One region of the Pontibacillus sp. ALD_SL1 genome, then DNA from elsewhere that is predicted to be linked to it. Evidence: a T-box and tRNA genes for the amino acid it is inferred to sense, from the RefSeq annotation. Region 1 holds a T-box; the other holds one or more tRNA genes.
The links. The T-box of region 1 lies ahead of leuS (leucine--tRNA ligase). A T-box ahead of a tRNA ligase gene usually reads a tRNA of that ligase, here a tRNA-Leu.

Region 2: it encodes a tRNA-Leu, which carries the amino acid that the T-box ahead of leuS (leucine--tRNA ligase) is inferred to sense. The anticodon was not compared.

Annotation. Positions count from the first base shown of each region.
Region 1 covers NZ_CP062974.1:2,890,452-2,897,781, reverse strand. The annotation lists gene IMZ31_RS14685 (tRNA 5-(aminomethyl)-2-thiouridylate-methyltransferase MnmM) at 1-356, opposite strand, end outside; gene IMZ31_RS14680 (DUF2524 family protein) at 494-781, shown strand; gene IMZ31_RS14675 (ABC transporter ATP-binding protein) at 1,000-1,914, shown strand; gene IMZ31_RS14670 (ABC transporter permease) at 1,907-2,857, shown strand; T-box leader at 2,925-3,141, shown strand; gene leuS (leucine--tRNA ligase) at 3,212-5,629, shown strand; gene IMZ31_RS14660 (rhodanese-like domain-containing protein) at 5,801-6,106, shown strand; gene IMZ31_RS14655 (rhodanese-like domain-containing protein) at 6,129-6,467, shown strand; rRNA gene IMZ31_RS14650 (16S ribosomal RNA) at 6,953-7,330, shown strand, end outside.
Region 2 covers NZ_CP062975.1:447,806-455,135, reverse strand. The annotation lists gene IMZ31_RS21450 (hypothetical protein) at 1-144, shown strand, start outside; gene IMZ31_RS21445 (replication initiation protein) at 838-1,974, shown strand; gene IMZ31_RS21440 (hypothetical protein) at 1,995-2,432, opposite strand; gene IMZ31_RS21435 (hypothetical protein) at 2,548-2,715, opposite strand; tRNA gene IMZ31_RS21430 (tRNA-Thr) at 2,901-2,973, opposite strand; tRNA gene IMZ31_RS21425 (tRNA-Met) at 2,985-3,061, opposite strand; tRNA gene IMZ31_RS21420 (tRNA-Leu) at 3,073-3,156, opposite strand; tRNA gene IMZ31_RS21415 (tRNA-Arg) at 3,162-3,236, opposite strand; tRNA gene IMZ31_RS21410 (tRNA-Arg) at 3,245-3,321, opposite strand; tRNA gene IMZ31_RS21405 (tRNA-Ile) at 3,348-3,424, opposite strand; gene IMZ31_RS21400 (hypothetical protein) at 3,492-3,965, opposite strand; gene IMZ31_RS21395 (hypothetical protein) at 4,078-4,479, opposite strand; gene IMZ31_RS24685 (methyl-accepting chemotaxis protein) at 4,476-5,456, opposite strand; gene IMZ31_RS21385 (FIST signal transduction protein) at 5,553-6,668, opposite strand; gene IMZ31_RS21380 (hypothetical protein) at 6,681-6,887, opposite strand; gene IMZ31_RS21375 (CBS domain-containing protein) at 7,186-7,330, opposite strand, start outside.

The DNA of each region.
Region 1 (7,330 bases):
GCTTCAAGTGTTGAAGCTGCTTCAGTAACAATCGTTTTGTCGCTGCCTGGGAGGTATCCGAGGTTAAAGATGGCCCCACCTAAAACGGCATCTTCATCTATATACTTTTTGAAGTGAGCATGGTCATCCATAATAAGGTTGACATTATGAATGTTATGTTCCACGAGTCTGTCATGCGTGGATTCAATCGCTTGTTCCTGAATGTCAAAGGAAAGCACATTTCCTTTGTCTCCAACGAGCTTACTTAAAAAGACAGTGTCATGGCCGTTTCCGGCTGTACCATCAAGGGCTGTTTCGCCTGGGGCGATTGATTGTTCTAACAAATGATGTGCATAATCTAAGATACGGTACAACATAGGTAAGATCTCCTTCTTAAGTTGTGTTTCGAAGCATTTTCCTATGATGCATTGTAGCATGTCTATACAAATAGCAAAAGTGAATTGAAATGCATAGGAATAGGTCTGATGCACATTATAGGAATGAGGTGATAATCATGGCGACACGTGAATCCATAGAAAACATGGTAGAAGTGGCAAAAAGAAAGATGGAAACTGCCAGAGAACAATTAGAACAGGCTAACCAAGTCGGTTATCAGCCAAATGATGAGTATAGCCAGGCTCAACTTGGTTTAGAAGAAGCAGAAACTGAAATTCAAAAGCTTATGCATAGCGCCAACCATCAACAGAAAGATGAGCTTCACCGTTTGCATTTGCAAGTGACACAAGTTTTAAACGACATGATTTTGGATCACGAAGATCTAGGGGAATATAAGCAGCAATAAATGAAGTACCCTGCGCATAGAGGCGCAGGGTTTCTTTGTGTTCTCAGCAAGAAAAAAATGTAAAAAACCTAAAAACCTTGAAACTAAATCTGGTTAGTAACGTATAACAAATGAAGTACGAACGATTCTATTTTAGCTTCTGGCATTATTGGCAATGGAGGTACGAATTTTAGTGTGTGCATAGGGGCAGATGGAAATTTATAAGGGGGTAATAACACATGGCCAAATCAGTTGTACAACTTAAAGGGTTGAGAAAAGACATTAAGAACAAAACGATCATCCATGACCTGGATCTGGATTTGTATGAAGGAGAGGTCTTTGGTTTCCTTGGACCGAATGGAGCGGGTAAAACAACAACAATTCGAATGATGGTAGGTCTTATGAAACCTACTGCGGGAAATGTAATCATTGGAGGAACTTCTTTACTTGAGAACTATGAGAAAACGATCAGTCAAGTGGGGGCAATCGTTGAGAACCCAGAATTGTATGATTACATGTCTGGATATAAGAATCTGATCCATTTCTCTAGGATGCACAAAGGAATTATGAAAGAACGCATTCAAGAGGTAATAAATCAAGTTGGGTTAACTTCTCGTATTGGTGACAAGGTGAAAACATATTCTCTTGGGATGAGGCAACGCTTAGGTTTAGCCCAAGCACTCTTGCATAAACCCAAGTTTCTAATTTTGGATGAGCCAACGAATGGATTAGACCCTGCTGGAATTCGGGAGTTTCGTACATACTTACGTAAGATTGCTCAAGAAGAAGGGGTGAGTATTCTTGTTTCTAGTCACCTTTTATCAGAAATCGAATTAATGTGTGATCGAGTCGGAATTATTCAAAAGGGAAAATTGATTGATATTCGTACTGTTAACGAAGAAACGCAGAAAACGAAGTGGACGTTTACTGTGAATCAACCTATTCAAGCGAAAGATGTTTTGGAGCAGGCATTTGAAGGAGTAGGGATTGAAGCAAATGAGCAATCTATTTCCCTATCAATAACTCAAGATCATGTACCAGAGTATAATAAAGTATTAGTGGAACAAGGGGTTCTCGTTTATGGAATTGAAAATACGAAATCAACATTAGAAGACGAATTCTTGAAAGTAACAGGAGGTGAGCAAGTTGGGTAGTTTTGTTAATTTAGTTCGTAATGAATGGATGAAACTAATGCAAAGAAAGAGTACATGGATTATGTCTATTATTCTTATAATTGCTGTGTTCGGTATATTTGGAGTTTTGAAATGGGATTACAGCCACCGAGAAGAATCAGTTGGGCCAAATACTACTGAACAAAGACTACAGCAACAAATAAACACATACGAAGCTCAAAAATCAGAAGCTGATTCTTCTTCTCAGGAGTATAAGAATGCTGTTGAGCAAATTGAACTTGCCCAATATCGTCTAGATGAAGGGTTAGCGCCTGCTGAGGTGGGGAGTTTCTGGCATGTTATGAATACATCAGCTAACTTCTTTTCTTTAATCGTTTTATTTGTCATTATTGTGGCGTCAGGTATTTTGGCTCATGAATTTCAAAAAGGTACAATTAAATTACTGGCTATTCGACCGGCCACGCGTACAAAGCTGCTTTACAGTAAATATGTAACGGTACTTCTCTTCTCTGTTGCGATTGCTTTGCTTTTACTTGTTTCCTCACTTGTTGCATCACTCTTATACTTCCCTTATGATTCTTACACCCATTTGACTTGGAATGGGGAGTCCGTTTCAGAGTGGCCGGCAATTTTCTGGATCTTACAAAGTTATCTTTATGCGATGGTAAACGTTGTAGTAATGGGGACGATTGCATTTGTAATAGGAGCACTATTTCGTTCAAGCGGATTGGCAATTGGGATTACAATGTTCTTCTCTTTCGCTACGTTACCTGTAATGATGATGTTGAGAAAATATGAATGGGCTAAGTATATTTTGTTTTCACACGTTGAGTTTTCGATGCATCTTAGTCAACCGTTTGTCGATGTAACGCCTTTATTTTCGTTAATGGTCATTCTTATGTATTTGGTCATCTTTCATGCACTTATGTACACTTCCTTTAAGAAACGCGACATAGCTGTTTAATTAGGGATTCGTCTTCTTGACATTGTTAAAAGAATTGCTTACAATTTACTATCATATACTAACGGTCTGAATAACTGTGATAAGGACTAGTAATAAAGATGTCAAGTAAGAAGAGAGGTAGCGGCTGGTGAAAGCTATCCTTGGCCTTTATGAACTCACCTTTGATGTTGCGCACCTGAACGTAAGAGTAGGGTTCGCCGTTCTCCGCGTTAAGGATTCGAGTGAGCGTCAATTGGCGTTAATTTGGGTGGTACCACGGGTATTCAAAACCTCTCGTCCCAGAGTTTGGGGCGAGGGGTTTATTTTTTATACTCAGATCACATTATTCAGTACAAGTTCTAGGAGGTCAAAGGAATGGCATACGATCACAAATCGATCGAAAAGAAATGGCAAGATTACTGGGTTGGTGACAAAGTCTTTAAAGCTGACAGCAGTAGTGATAAAGAAAAATTTTATGCACTAGATATGTTCCCTTATCCATCAGGAGCTGGTCTTCACGTTGGACACCCTGAGGGAATGACTGCAACAGACATCGTTTCTCGTATGAAACGCATGCAAGGCTATGAAGTTCTTCACCCAATGGGCTGGGATGCATTTGGACTACCTGCTGAGCAATATGCACTTGATACAGGGAACGATCCGGCTGTCTTTACGCAGCAAAATATCGATAACTTCCGTCGTCAAATTCAAGCACTTGGGTTCTCTTATGACTGGGATCGTGAAGTAAATACTACAGATCCAAACTATTATAAATGGACGCAGTGGATCTTCACGAAACTGTATGAGAAAGGTTTAGCCTACGTAGACGAAGTGGCTGTTAACTGGTGTCCTGCACTTGGTACAGTTCTTGCGAATGAAGAAGTTGTAGACGGTGTAAGTGAGCGTGGTGGACACCCGGTTGTTCGTAAACCTATGAAACAGTGGATGCTTAAAATTACGGCTTATGCAGATCGTTTATTAGAAGACCTTGAAGACCTAGACTGGCCTGAGAGTATTAAAGATATGCAGCGTAACTGGATTGGTAAATCTGAAGGGGCAGATGTTCACTTTGAAGTAGATGGACACGATGAAACGTTCACCGTATTTACGACCCGTCCAGATACTTTGTTCGGTGCAACGTATGCTGTCCTAGCTCCTGAACACCCATTTGTTGAACGAATTGTATCTGCTGAACAAAAAGAAGCGGTTCAAGCTTATATAAATGAAGTGACGAAGAAAAGTGACTTAGAGCGCACGGACCTTGCGAAAGAAAAGTCAGGCGTTTTCTCAGGAGCATATGCGATTAACCCAGTAAATGGAGAACGCATCCAGATATGGGTAGCAGACTATGTTCTAATGTCTTACGGTTCTGGTGCAATCATGGCTGTTCCTGCTCACGATGAACGTGATTATGAATTTGCTAAAACGTTTGATCTTCCTATCCGTGCAGTGCTAGAAGGTGGAGACGTTGAAAAAGAAGCTTATACAGAAGATGGTAAACATATTAATTCTGACTTCCTAAATGGTCTTGATAAAAAAGAAGGCATTCAAAAAGCAATTGAGTGGCTTGAAGAAGAAGGTAAGGGTGAGAAGAAAACGTCTTACCGTCTTCGCGACTGGCTGTTTAGCCGTCAGCGTTATTGGGGAGAACCAATCCCGGTTATTCATTGGGAAGATGGTTCTGTAACGGCTGAAAAAGTCGAAAATCTTCCTCTTGAACTACCGAAGACAGAAAACATTAAGCCTTCAGGCACTGGCGAATCTCCGCTTGCTAACATTGAAGATTGGGTAAACGTCGTAGACCCAGAGACAGGGATGAAAGGTCGTCGTGAAACGAATACAATGCCACAATGGGCAGGTAGCTGCTGGTACTTCCTTCGGTACATTGATCCGGACAACAGCGAGCAATTAGCTGATCCAGAAAAACTGAAAGAATGGTTGCCGGTTGATATGTATATTGGGGGAGCGGAACATGCTGTACTTCACCTTCTATATGCTCGCTTCTGGCATAAATTCCTTTACGACATTGGCGTGGTGCCGACTAAAGAACCGTTCCAACGTTTATTCAACCAAGGTATGATCCTAGGAGAAAACAACGAGAAAATGAGTAAGTCGAAAGGAAATGTTGTGAACCCAGATGATATCGTCGAGACACACGGTGCAGACACATTGCGACTTTACGAAATGTTCATGGGGCCTTTAGAAGCATCGGTAGCTTGGTCTACAAATGGTTTAGATGGAGCTCGTCGCTTCTTAGATCGGGTATACCGCCTTTTTGCTACAGAAGAGGGGAGTCTCTCTGAAAAAGTTAAAAAAGGTAGTCAAAGTACAGATCTTGAACGTAGTTACCATGAGACAGTTAAGAAAGTAACTGAAAACTTTGAAGCACTTCGGTTCAATACAGCTATTTCACAGATGATGGTCTTCATTAACGATGCATATAAAGCTAGTGAAATTCCTGCAGAATATGCAGAAGGGTTTGCGAAGCTACTGTCTCCAGTGGCACCGCACCTAGCTGAAGAATTATGGAGCATACTAGGCCGTGAAGATACAATTAGTTACGAAGCGTGGCCGATTCACGACGAAGCGAAGCTAATTGATGACGAAGTTGAAATTGTCCTTCAAGTTATGGGTAAAGTTCGTTCTAAAGTAAGTGCGCCAAAAGATGCTTCTAAAGAAGAACTTGAAAAACTTGCGATGGAAGATGAAACAATCCAGGAATGGATCGAAGGTAAAACTGTACGCAAAGTAATTGCCGTCCCTGGTAAGCTTGTAAATATTGTTGCAAACTAATAGCAAAAGAGGCTGCTTTATAAGCAGCCTCTTTTTTTATACACAATTATTTTAAAAAGGCAACAAAACAGAGTATTCCGATCGGGTTAAATACCCATAAACGTATCTCTTGACTTCAAGAAAAAATGATATAAAATAAGGCAGTGCATAAGTTAAAAGGGGGAGCTAGCCGTGTACGAAGTGCAAGAAATTACAGCGATGGAATTAGAAAAAATGTTAAATCAAAATGACCAACCACTTATAATAGATGTACGCGAAAATGAGGAAGTTACACAAGGTATCATTCCTTCTGCTAAGCATATTCCTCTTCAACAAATTCCTGATTCACTAGATAACTTTCGTAAAGATGAAGAATATATTATTGTGTGCCGAGCTGGAATTAGAAGTATGAATGCGTGTTTGTTTTTAGCTCAGCACGGTTTTACGGCTACAAATTTAGCCGGAGGAATGCTCGATTGGAGCGGAGAAGTTATATGATAAATTGCAAGGGGGTTACAGCATGGAAACTTTAGGTCTTATTGCATTATTCATTTTATTAGCTTTATTCATTACGAAGCAATTTATTTCGCCCCTTCTTTATATGAAGAAAATCGATCAGCAATCTGTTTCCGATGACTATTGTGTGATTGATGTAAGAGACTATGTGTCAGCGCATCGTAGTCCGTATCCGGAAGCGGAAAATATTCCACTTTCCTACCTGCCGAGAGCATTGAAGGAACAATTCGAATGTACTAAAGAGATCGTGCTTATTAGTGACGATCTTAGGGGAGTCAGAATGGCTGCTAAAATGATTCGAAAGAAAAAACATCAATCTGTCTATTATATTCAACCTATGTAAGATAAAGGGTCGCTATCTTTTTTGAGTAGATAGCGACCCTTTTCATATATTGTAGAACATAGATGAATACGATCGTATTCATAGCTTGATTATTCATGATACCAATATTACTAGGTTAGAATCGCGTTATGATAATGATTTCAACCTATGTTATTGATTGGATTATAGCTAAGTTTAGTCATGTCTAAAATAAATTTAAAAAAATACTATGATTTCATTGACCTTTTTCATTTAATGCTGTAATATTATTTTTGCTGTCGCGATAACGCACAGCGCAGTCATCATTGAGTTAAAGAAACGTTAAGGAAATGTTAATTTTTCATTGACTCCATGTTAAGACATGTGATAACATATAATTACTTTCCTCGACAAGAGGACAAGTTACATTTGATCTTTGAAAACTGAACGAAACAACATGTAACGTCAATGTCTTTAAATTATTTTAAAGCCAGTAATCATTTATATGATGCTAGGCAAACTCTAACTTTATGGAGAGTTTGATCTTGGCTCAGGACGAACGCTGGCGGCGTGCCTAATACATGCAAGTCGAGCGCGTGAAACAACATGATCCCTTCGGGGTGATTGTTGTGGATCGAGCGGCGGACGGGTGAGTAACACGTGGGCAACCTACCCATGAGATCGGGATAACTCCGGGAAACCGGAGCTAATACCGAATAACCCAGTGAACTGCATGGTTCACTGGTAAAAGGCGGTTTCGGCCGTCACTCATGGATGGGCCCGCGGCGCATTAGCTAGTTGGTAAGGTAACGGCTTACCAAGGCGACGATGCGTAGCCGACCTGAGAGGGTGATCGGCCACACTGGGACTGAGACACGGCCCAGACTCCTACGGGAGGCAGCAGT
Region 2 (7,330 bases), on a different replicon from region 1:
CTGCTTTTTTGTTCGACGTCGCTCGCTTCGTATCTTTTTTATTATACAGACCATGTACTAGCAAATGTTGCGACACTATCCTTACTGATAGCGGTGTCCGTCCATATTTTTAAAAGAGTCATCCCTGTATTCAAAAAGGAATAACCAAAAATGTACGGATAATCAAACCCTTGTTTTGGTGTTTTTCCTTGTTTTACACCGTTTTATTGTTTTGTTGTTTTCGGAACTTTAAACCCCTTGTCTCCCGTAGGTTTTGAAGTTGATTCCCGTACAAGTTTGGTGGTTTCCTTGTACAGTTCTGGTTAGAAACCCGTACAGAAATGGTGCAACACCCGTATCCTTTTGGTGCAACACCCGTACCATTTTGGTTAAAAAGCGTACAAATTTGGTTGCAGGCATGTAACCCGTACTTTTTTGGTTATCCTTTTCCCGTTTTGATTACGGATGGCCCCCTCTATGTTTTTCCGCTTTATACCCGTACATTTTTGGTTACAACGATTCAAAAACCCATACACTTTTGGTTATCAATACAAATATTGAAGCGTTTTGCATAGAAATCGAAACGGACTCCGTCACTTTTGGTTAGACAATCCACAAGAAACCCGTACATTTTTGGTTATGAAGATAAATACAGAAGCTTTTTTGCATAGAAATCGAAACGACTCCGTACACTTTTGGTTATAAACTCTAATACAGAAGTACTTCAGGCGGACATAGGAATAAACTCCGTACATTTATGGTTAAAGACATTACAAGAAACCCGTACACTTTTGGTTCTGTGTACGAAAATCTCTTCGTGTGCTAAACTTCCTTTAGAAGCATTAAGGAGGTTCATACATGTCAGGGAGTAATCTCATTGCACAAAAACAAGAGGAAAATGTGGTAACGAAACTTAACGCACTTGTAGAAGCTAATTATCATTTGACGACGACGGAACAGAAAATCGTATTGTTCCTTGTGAGTGAAATCCGAAAAGATGACCAGGACTTTAAAACGTATAAGCTTCCTATAAAACTGTTTTGCGAATTAATTGGTCAAACAGGTACGCCTAAATATTCAGAACTAAGGGCGATCACGAAAAACCTGATGTCCAAAATTCTTGAGATCAAAGACGGACAAAAGACAAAACAGATGGGATGGATTTCTTATGTAGAGTACGATCACAACGAGGGAACAATTCTTATGTCTTTTGATCCTCGCTTAAAACCTTATTTAATACAGTTGAAACGGGAATTCACCTCTTACAAGTTGAAAAACATCTTAGCTTTGAAAAGAGGTTCTTCTATACGGATCTACGAGCTTTTGAAAAAATGGGATCGGATCGGTGAGATGACCGTGAATCTCTCGGACTTCAGAAAACAATTGGGGCTACAAGATAAATACAAAGAATTTCACAACCTCAGGAAACGCGTCCTCAATCCTGCTAAAGAAGAATTGAAACAAAAAACGGACATCTCTTTTACATACGAAACGATAAAGAGCGGAAGAAAGGTTTCTGGAATTCGTTTTCAACTCGTTAGAACTTCGAACGCAAGAATCGAAACGTTACCTTCAGGCGACGAATGCGGGGAACCAAATGAGGACGAACTTCATCGTTCTATGAATTCCCTTTTATCCTCATCAGGAGACCAACTAACGGAGGCTACATTTAAAAAATTAGTGGCATGGTCGGAATACATTTGGGACGACAATCCCCGTCACAACCTTTATGTAACCTTTCATTCTTTGATCCAACAGCCGAACGTAACAACACCAATCGGCCTATTGATTCACAAGCTGAAAGAGTATTATGGATTAAAAGAGGCTGGTCACGCGGTTGACGCTGCTACCTCTGATCATGCGCCTGTTCCAGGTTGGTTTTTAGAACAGAAGAAAGACCCGCCGTCTGATGAACCCGCATCCCCGAAAACACAAGAGGAAATCGAAAGAGAAAAAAGAGAGTTGAAGAAAGAACTAGAAAATATGGTTGAATAAGAAAAAAGCGATAAAGGGATTCATCGCTTTTGTTCTGTACTGACTTTTTTACCGTTGATTTTTAAAACCATCGGCTTCGCGCACTTATAAGCCCCAACTCCAGCAACTCCAAGACCGATCACCTTTAAGCAGGCAATGACCCAATCAAATAAGAAGGAAACAGCGTGAAACTTGATAAACATCCACGTTTGTTGAAAGAACGCGAACATTTCATCAAGCGGCGTGGGGATCCCCATGTTGGATAACATAAGACTTAGCCCACCGAGAACCGATCCACCTAAGATAGCAGACCCAGCAACAGCACTTTTAGGATTCATAGACCCTAATTCAACCGCGCTTGTCGAAGAGGCGATTTCCTCGCCATACACACTCTCGAGTTCCCTTATTTGATGCGGAGCAAGAAAGGAAAGTCTCCCTTCAATTTCCTGGCGTTTCGAATCGGAGAGATCTTTGTACATAAGTAATTCCCCCTATAAGTGTTTGGGGTACTATACCATGATTTTGGCTTTTTTTGATGAAAAACCCCTTTATTTCATCGTCGTTAGCGAAGGAGACCCCTTCCGAATCTCTGATTTAGTGGGGGTAGTTGACAAGAACCCGTAATGCTTGTTCCACATAATCTTTTGATGTTGTATAGATACATGACCCCATTATCATAAGGGGTATACCGATTGCCGCTGTAATTTCATCTACTAAACGTTTGAGTTCATTTTGATTTTCGTTTGCACATATGAAAACCATGTTTTTCTTCCTCCCTATATGCATCTCCTAATATTATACAAAGAAGTTGTTGGAAAAACTAGATTTTTATACGATTCTGACAGAAAAAAGTAGATTTACTTATCATTAAAAGATAAATAAATCTACTTTTTCGCAATTATTTACAAGAACAACGACTTTATTTGAGAACGCTGTCATATAAGCGACGCTCACAGACGGGTTCGAACCGCCGACCTCTTCCTTACCATGGAAGTGCTCTACCGACTGAGCTATGGGAGCGTAATTGAAAATGGTTGCGGGGACAGGATTTGAACCTGCGACCTTCGGGTTATGAGCCCGACGAGCTACCAGACTGCTCTACCCCGCGATATGATAAAATGGTACCGATGGTGGGATTCGAACCCACACGTCCGAAGACACTCGATTTTGAGTCGAGCGCGTCTGCCATTCCGCCACATCGGCAAAGCTGGCGCCCACGACAGGAATCGAACCCATATTCTGAGAGCCGAAATCTCATGTGTTATCCTTTACACTACGTGGGCAAAACATATGGCGCGCCAGAAGGGATTCGAACCCCCGACCCACAGCTTAGAAGGCTGTTGCTCTATCCAGCTGAGCTACTGGCACAATAAAATGAATCAGTTTTGCATCAATGGTGGACCCAGCAGGACTCGAACCTGCGACCGATCGGTTATGAGCCGATTGCTCTAACCAGCTGAGCTATGGGTCCATTATTCGAATCATTTATAAGCGTTCATATTGTAGACGATTCCATTTGAGTAGACTAGAGGAAATGATTATATTTTTTCTATTTTTACAAAAATGCCTTCATATTCTTCATAGTGCAAACAAATGTCTTCGTTTTGAGTTTGAATTTCAATATCATTCACTTCCGCTCCATTACACATTTCCCATACCCCTAAGAACGACTCTATAAGAGGCATTACCCTTTTTTTCATACTTTCTTCTATTTCCTGTTTAACATGAATGTCCTTACACTGAATATTGGTTTTATCCCGATGCCAACGAACTTCTTCCTGGTAATCTTTCAATTCTCCACCTGTCAAGAAATCAGGCACGGTTGGCTCTTCTTCTATTAAAAAAACTTCATATTTTTCCCTGTTCTTTTTAATCAGGAACTCGTACCGATAAAAACCGTACAGCGAAAATGATATGGAATGAACTTCATGAGACAACATGAAACCAACCATCTTGGTAACCGCTTCCTTTAATCCAGGCTCAAGGTCTGAGGTAACGTTCCATTCGATCATATCAATTCCTCCTCTTCTTCTTCTTCTAATGTATTGTAGAACCAGAATGAAAAAAAGGGAATACCTCGGGTAAACATATGCGCCATATGCGTACAAAAAACCCTTTCCAGGGTTATGAATCCATGACTTTAAAATGCATTTGATAATAATTACGAATCGTTCGTTCACATATTGTAATGGTCTCACGCAAGAGAATTGCAGCTTTTTCTTTGTTTTTTGTAAACTGTTCTTCATCCACGTATGCCCAGTATTGATACACCACTCTTTGCATAGCATCTAACGTTTCGTCTAATTCATCCATATCCTTTTTGTCGAAATCCCATCTTTGTGCAAGGGACCTTGTTTTTTCTTTTTCGTCTTGAAAAAAGAACAAAAACTCATCCATATCCTTTTGGATGCCCGCAGAATCCTTCCCTTTACACCATTTCTCTATAAGGTTAATCCCGTAATCCATAAACAAGTATAATTCCAAATACTGGTGTCCAAGAACGACATGGTTTTTCCATTCATTCACAACCGTTCCACCTCCTCAAGCATTTTTTTGTATCGCCCTTGTCGTTCCATCCATCCTCCTTCTTGCTCTCCCGTTTGTCTTTTCCATTCCTCATAACTGTCTTCCAGATCGTTTGCGTATGCATGCAACAGATCACGCATTTCTTGAACGTTTTCCCTATTTTCCTTATGGAGCAACTCAATCGTTTGTTCTGCCTTTAGACCCGCTTCTCCCAATGACAGGATAATAGACATGCTTTTCTCGGTGTCATGCTCTAATTGCGTCATGGATGAATTGGTTTTTCCGATGGAATCATTCATGTTTTCAATAATAGATGCGATTTTGGCTACGTTTGTCTGAGTCTGATCCGCTAATTTTTTCACTTCATTTGCCACAACTGTAAACCCCTTCCCTTGTTCCCCAGCCCTTGCTGCCTCTATCGAAGCGTTTAAGGCAAGTAAATTAGTCCTTTCTGCTACACTCTGAATAACCTGTATAATGTCATGGATGTTTCCTGCTTGCTTGTTTAATACTTTCATATGATCGGATGTTTCGTTAGAAGACATCGCTACATTATTTGTTTGTTTCACAACTTGAGCGATGTATTCACTTAATCTTGTATCTTCATGCGTTTGGTTTTCCTCTTTTATTTTTGGGAGATCGGGGAAGCGAAACTTCACCCAATCTACAACAACATCGCCCTCTATTTTTCCTTTATGTTCATTTAAGAGCCTCTTAATCTCCTTTTCCTTGTTTTCATATTTACTCTTCGTCTCTGTCAAAAGCTTCTCATTCTCACTTTCCCTTTTTCTGTTCACACGTTGTAGCTCCTCCACCTCTTCCATTAAAACAGTATTCTTCTTCTTTGCATCAAGCGTAACCCACAAAAGAATACTAATCACTCCTAACAAAAGGGTTATCAGAAAGGAAGCAAAGAGAGAAGAGACTGCAATGAATAAGCATGATGTTGTGACATACATCCCCACTTTCCCTTTCATGGGACCCCTCCTTCATTTTCTATACACGATCTACCACACTTCCGTTTCATAGCTCAAGTTTTTATCCCCACAAAAAAACAGAGGCAGTTCCTCTGTTTAACGGAAGACTAGCATGGTCGCGGATTGATTAATATGAGCAATGTACGATTCTCCAAAACAAGATATTCCTACGTGAGGAACGTGGTTGAAAATGTTCGCATACTCATGAATCAAATCGCGATTCTCAAGTTCAATGGTTCTAGCAGAACAGTTGAACTGAATCAACGCTGTAATATCTTGCTTTTTATTGATCCGTTTAATAAGCGCATCTGTTTCATCGACAATTTCTGTCTCTTCCAACAAATGAGCATCCATATCCTTTAGGATATTACAGCAAAACATAATGCTGCCATCTTCCCCGCCTGGTATCGGGCTTCGAACAAACGGGTGATCGGTAACGACGATTCCAACTGGATTTGTCCAGAAGTAATTCTCTGCTTCAGAAACATCAACGTTCAGGGCCCTGGCATATTCCTCAAGCGCTGGCTTTCCGTTGAATTCATGAACTAAACGTTTTTCTTCATCCACTTTCGTGGCCATCAGCTTCTCATTTAACACACGAAAGCTTTGGGTTTTAATAATTTCAAATGGCCGCTTAGGCTTCATCAGCACCAATACAGCTGAGTCCCGAAAAGCCTTCCCTTGAGCGAAAACACTGTGTTCTTTGAAATCGACAAAATCTTTATCAGCACTCGTCCCGCCAACAAATACGACGTTTGTATAATCCCCTATGTGTTCCATCACTTTTTCTTCAATCATACACCAATCCACTAAAACCATTCCGACGTAGGTATGTAAGTTCATTCGGTTTGACGCTTCTCCATAATGGTTTTCAAATGAACGAAAAGCATTTTTCGTCTTTGTTTTTAAATCCTTATGTACATCTTCAATGACTTCCACGGATATATCCTCAATTAATTCATCACCCAAAGCCATAACAACCGTTGAGTTTTTGAAGTAGGACCCCTGTATATACTCCCCGTATGAACTGCAACCAAAAACGGTCGAACAAGGAAAAGCCCCCTCGAGCTCCTTAATCAAACTTCCGTGGTCATGACTCCAGGATGAAAATACCAACAGTGCTTTCGGTATGTCATTCCCCAGTTGTCCCTTCAAATCATTAGCAATGCTTTTTGGATCTTCTTTATGTGAGACTAGTTGTTTTGATAACATATGACCCCTCCTTTATTTTGTAATCGTTACCCCTAAATTGTGAGCTAAGTCTTGAAGCTTGCCTAACACTTCAGGGTCATCTTCTGTGTGTACATCATACAACCTAGGATTAATGCCCTTCATGATGATCTTGGTTTTCGTCATTTCTTCTAATAAAGAGTCTCCTTTTGCATTTTCTGTTATAATTTGCTCTATCGCCTTTTTTACTTTTCCAGCCATACGATTCCCTCCCTTTTCTGTTCCCTATGATTAGTTCTACTCATCTAAATCGTTTCCTCTTATGTAATGAAACCCTAAAAACAGTCCTTTACTTTCGACAGGTGAGCAAAAAGTAAAGGACTGAAACGGTTTACTGTACTTCCCTAGCAACGTAAACCCTTATGCGTGAGTTATTGATTCAATAACCTATGCAACACTGCGTGAATGATAAAACAAAAAAAAGCCTTTTCGGCTTTTTATATCTATCATACATAACCCAGAGTACCCCTTCAAAATCTTTGATTTAGTGGGGGAGTATTCATATCGATTCAATGTGGATGATTCTAAACCCTTTCTCATCCAATTTTCTCTTAAGAGTTTCCTTCCTGGTCTTATCCAGGGTCATCACAGCAAACATAACTCGTCGAACAAAACGACTCCCATCATCAAGAGTGGTCATGCCT